Regions from separate parts of the Microbacterium luteolum genome, predicted to be linked through region 2. Evidence: riboswitches for the same ligand, from Rfam matches in the RefSeq annotation. Region 2 holds a riboswitch; the other holds the start of a gene.
What was found. A riboswitch is a leader RNA that binds a small molecule or an ion and turns the genes downstream of it on or off. The one in region 2 is predicted to bind FMN.
Positions count from the first base shown of each region.

Region 1: it holds a riboswitch for FMN, as region 2 does, so the genes downstream of both, ribD (bifunctional diaminohydroxyphosphoribosylaminopyrimidine deaminase/5-amino-6-(5-phosphoribosylamino)uracil reductase RibD) here and ABD648_RS03935 (6,7-dimethyl-8-ribityllumazine synthase) in region 2, are expected to answer to the same signal.

Region 1 covers NZ_BAAAUN010000001.1:1,194,990-1,197,365, reverse strand. The annotation lists gene ABD648_RS05890 (riboflavin synthase) at 1-125, opposite strand, end outside; gene ribD (bifunctional diaminohydroxyphosphoribosylaminopyrimidine deaminase/5-amino-6-(5-phosphoribosylamino)uracil reductase RibD) at 125-1,168, opposite strand; FMN riboswitch at 1,242-1,387, opposite strand; gene ABD648_RS05880 (Fpg/Nei family DNA glycosylase) at 1,456-2,319, opposite strand.
Region 2 covers NZ_BAAAUN010000001.1:792,399-794,774, forward strand. The annotation lists gene ABD648_RS03930 (FAD-binding oxidoreductase) at 1-930, opposite strand, end outside; FMN riboswitch at 989-1,132, shown strand; gene ABD648_RS03935 (6,7-dimethyl-8-ribityllumazine synthase) at 1,146-1,580, shown strand; gene ABD648_RS03940 (FMN reductase) at 1,606-2,250, opposite strand; gene ABD648_RS03945 (LLM class flavin-dependent oxidoreductase) at 2,252-2,376, opposite strand, start outside.

The DNA.
Region 1 (2,376 bases), 400 kb from region 2:
GCGATGGACTCGCCGTGCACGGCATCCGCCGCGGCCTTGGGGGCGCGCACGGTCAGACGCCAGCCGTCGCCTGAGGGCGCGATCGCGGTGATCTCGCCGATCTCCTCGATGATTCCGGTGAACATCAGTCGGTTCCTTCGTTCTGAGAGAGAGGGTCGTCGGCGGGCCGCGCGATCGCGAGCAGGTCGGGACCGAGGGGGAGCCATTCCGTCACGGTGAGGCGGCGGGCCTGGTCGATCGAGGCGACGCCGATGTCGGTCAATGCGAGGCGGTCGCCGCCGAGCAGGACGGGGGCGATGTAGGCGAGCACGCGGTCGGCGAGACCGGCGGCGATGAACGCGCTGGCCAGCGTCGGGCCGCCCTCGACGAACACGCTCTGGATCCCGCGGGCGTGCAGATCGGCTGTGACGGCCTGCAGATCGTGGGTGTCGTAGAACAGGGGCGGATGCGGATGCCGGTGCACCGCGGCATCCGACGGCGTCGGACGCGTTCCGATGACCACGGGGATCGGCTGGTTCGGGTACAGCGCGTCGCCGTCCCGCGCCGTGAGCGCCGGGTCGTCGGCCAGCACGGTGCCGGTGCCGACCGCGATGGCGTCGGCCTGCGCGCGACGGAGGTGCACGTCGGCCCTGGCCGCGGGACCCGTGATCCACTGGCTCGAGCCGTCGGCGGCGGCAGCCCGCCCGTCGAGGCTCTGCGCCCACTTCACCGTGATGTGCGGGCGGCCCAGACGCTGAGCGGTGAGCCATCCATCGATCAGTGCATGTGCGGCATCCGCCTGCTCGCCCGACTCGACGCTCACGCCGGCGGCGCGCAGACGCTCGGCTCCGCCACCCGAGGCGACGCCGGGGTCGTCGAGCGCGTAGACGACGCGGGAGACGCCGGCTTCGATGAGCGCCACGGCGCAGGGGCCGGTGCGTCCGGTGTGGTTGCAGGGCTCGAGAGTCACGACCGCGGTCGCGCCTCGGGCCGCGCCGGGAGCGAGCTTCGACAGCGCGTCGACCTCGGCGTGCGGCGTGCCGGCACCGTGGTGCCAGCCCTCTGCGAGCACCTCGCCGTCGGGGGAGAGGATGAGTGCACCGACCTGCGGGTTCACGCCGCGCGGGCCGCGGGCGGCGAGCTCGAGCGCACGGCTCATCGCCTCGCGCTCTGTCCCGTTCACTGCCATCCGTCGTCCTCCTGTGAGGCTCCGGAGCTTCTCCTGATCGGAGAGGGGAGACAGAAGGCGCGCACAGCTACGCCTCGTGCTGCCTCCCTTCCGGACTAGCGAGGTCTCCCTCACATCACCGTCGGTCCCGGAATTCCACCGGATCGGCATCTCGGATGGACCGAGACGCTCGCGGACTGTCACCGCCGGTTCGGATTCTCACCGACCCCGGAGCACGTTTGATGCTCTGAGTGTACTCAACGCGTCTGAGGACATTTCATTCCGCGTCATCGAGCGGCGCGTGCTCGTCACTTGAGCAGCCGCGAGAGACGGCGATCGGCGAGCACCTTGCCACCCGTCTGGCACGTCGGGCAGTACTCGAGCGAGCGGTCGGCGAAGAACACGCTGCGCACGGTGTCGCCGCAGACCGGACACGTCTCACCCCGTCGGGCGTGCACCTGCATGCCCCGGCGCTTGGCGTCCTTGAGGTCGGCGGGCGGCTTGCCGGATGCCTCGGCGACGGCTTCGGTCAGGGTCTCCTGCATCGCGGTGAACAGCCGATCGACCTCGGCGTCGTCGAGCTTCCCTGCGATGGCGTACGGCGACATCTTCGCGGCGTGCAGGATCTCGTCGGAGTATGCGTTGCCGATGCCGGCGATGACCGCCTGGTCGCGCAGCAGGCCCTTGATCTGCATGCGGCGATCCGCGAGGAGAGCGGCGAACGCGTCGCGCGTGAACCCCGGATCGAGCGGGTCGGGGCCGAGCCTCGCGATGCCGGGGACCTCCTGCACATCGCGCACGACGTAGACGGCGAGAGACTTCTTGGTCCCGGCCTCGGTGAGGTCGAACCCGCTGCCGTCGTCGAAGGCGATGCGCAGCGCGATCGGCGATTTGCCCGGCTTGATCAACGTCGCCGGCAGCGCCTCGTACCAGCGCAGCCAGCCGGCCTTGGCCAGATGGAACACGAGGTGCAGGTCGTCGCCGCAGGACAGCACGACGAACTTGCCGAGCCGAGCGGATGCCGTGACCTCGGCACCCTGGAGAGCGGAGATCGGAGGATCGTAGGTCTTCAGCGCGGCGATTGCCGCCACGCTCGCGCGGGTGATCGTGCGCCCGACGGCGCGCTCGCCGAGGAACGCGGTGAGTCCCTGGACCTCCGGCATCTCGGGCATGGTGTCATCCTGCCATCGGCATCCGACACTGTCACTCGAGCACTGTCACGTGCCTAC
Region 2 (2,376 bases):
CGGCTCTGTCGGTTCGTTCGATGCCGCCACGAGGGCCGCCGGCGAAGTGGCTCCCGTCGTCTCGTGCTGCACCGCGCCGGCACGGCGGACCCGATCGATGAGCTCGTCCGCGGAGCCGTCGACCGACAACGCCTGCACCTCGAGGAAGCTGCGCCCGCGGATCGCCTCCGGCAGCTGTGGCGCGTCGGGCATGCGCATCGAGTTCATGAACACGTTGAGCGACGCCGGTGCGTCGGCCGCGAGGTCGCGCACGGCGCGGATCACCGCGGCGGCATCCGCCACGTCGAAAGTGAGGCTCGCACCCCACAGTGCCGGCGTGCGCACGAGATCGATCTCGAGGGCCGTGACGATGCCGACGACGCCGCCCGCGCCGCGCAGGGCCCACATGAGATCCGGATCGCTGTCGTCGTCGACACGCTCATGGGAGCCGTCGGCACGCAGCACCCACGCTGCCCGCAGGTTGTCGGAGCCGAGCCCCGCCGTGCGGCTGAACCACGAGTGCCCGCCACCCAGTGTGTAACCGGCCACGCTGACGACCGGACTCGTGCCGGCCGGAGCCGCCCAGCCGGTGCCCTCGAGGGCGTCGACGACCGCGCCCCAGCGGACACCGGTGCCCACCCGGAGGATCCCGGCATCCACGTCGACATCGAGCTCATCGAATGCCGACATCCGCACGATCACCGCACCGTCGAGATCACTCGACGCTCCGTGCCCGCTCGGCTGGACGGCGAGGCGGAAGCCCGACGAGCGAGCGGCGCCGAGCAGTGCGTGCAGATCGGCGACATCCGCCGGAGCGGCGACAGCGAGGGGTCGCTGATCGATCGCGAGGTTCCATGGCTGCCGCGCCTCATCGAACCCGGCATCGCCGGGACGGAAAAGGGAGCCGCTCAGTCGGTCGCGAAGGGCATCGAACGAGGAGATCGAGGTCATGACGCCACGGTAGGACATCCCTCGGACATTCGACCATACCCAGTGATAGCCTCGTGCCGAATGTCCTCAGGGCGGGGTGCGATTCCCCACCGGCGGTATCACGGCAGGGCCGTGGAGCCCGCGAGCGGACCCCACGGTGGGGTCTGCAGACCCGGTGCGATTCCGGGGCCGACGGTCACAGTCCGGATGGAAGAGGACGAGAGGGAGCAGTCATCATGCCCAGAATCGCCATCGTCGCCGCGCAGTGGCACGCCGAGATCGTCGACCAGGCCGTCGAATCCTTCGAGGGAAGGCTCGCGTCACTCGGCTTCGACGACGTCAGCATCCTCCGGGTACCCGGGGCCTTCGAGATCCCGCTGCACGCGCAGCGGCTCGCCCGCAGCGGTCGAGTCGACGCCATCGCCACCTGCGCGCTCGTCGTCGACGGCGGCATCTACCGCCATGACTTCGTGGCGTCCACGGTCGTCGATGCGCTGATGCGCGTGCAGCTGGAGACGGACGTGCCCGTGTTCTCGGCGGTCCTCACGCCGCACAATTTCCACGAGCACGACGAGCACCGCGAGTACTTCCGCCGTCACTTCTCCGTCAAGGGCGCCGAGCTCGCCGACGCGGTCGTGAAGACGCTCGCCGGACTCGACGCCCTCGCCTGATCGGCAGCGGAGGCGAACAGTCGCCTCACTCCCCCGCGAGACCGCCCAGCAGGTGGCCGAACGACCGGCCCTCACCGAGGTACGTCGCCGGGTCGAACGGGTCGGAGGCCGAGGCGGCGTCGCGTCGGGCCACCGCATCCGCGAGCTCCCGCGCGCCCTTCTCGACGCGCTTCGCGAGCGGAGCGACGTGGTCGCCGGACCCTCCCCAGTCGCTGGAGGCCGCGAACACGCCGGTCGAGACGGCGTCGGCGTGCAGGTAGGCGAACAGCGGACGGATCGCGTAGTCAATCGCCAGCGAGTGCCGGGCGGTACCGGCATTCGCGCCGATGAGGACCGGCTTCCCGGTGAGCGCGTCGGGATCGAGCACGTCGATGAACGACTTGAACAATCCCGAGTAGCTGGTCGAGAAGATGGGCGTCACCACGATGAGCGCATCGGCCGACACCACCGTGTTGATCGCCGTCTCCAGCGCCGGCGGCGCGAATCCGGTGAGCAGGTTGTTGGTGATGTCATGCGCGTAGTCGCGCAGCTCGATCACGTCGACGCTCGTCTCGATGTCGTGCTCGCGGAGCGCCTTCACCGTCTCGGCGGCCAGCCGATCGGCGAGCATCCGCGTGGACGAGGGATTCGAGAGACCGGCCGACACGACGGCGATGCGACGCACGGTCATCTCAGGCCTCCTTCCGGCTGAGCCCGAACGCGGCACCGGCCGGAGCCGGGGTGTCCTGGTAGGGCGAGTCGCCGGTCAGGTTGTCGCCGCGGTTGGCACCGGGGCGCGCCTGACGGGTGGGCCCGT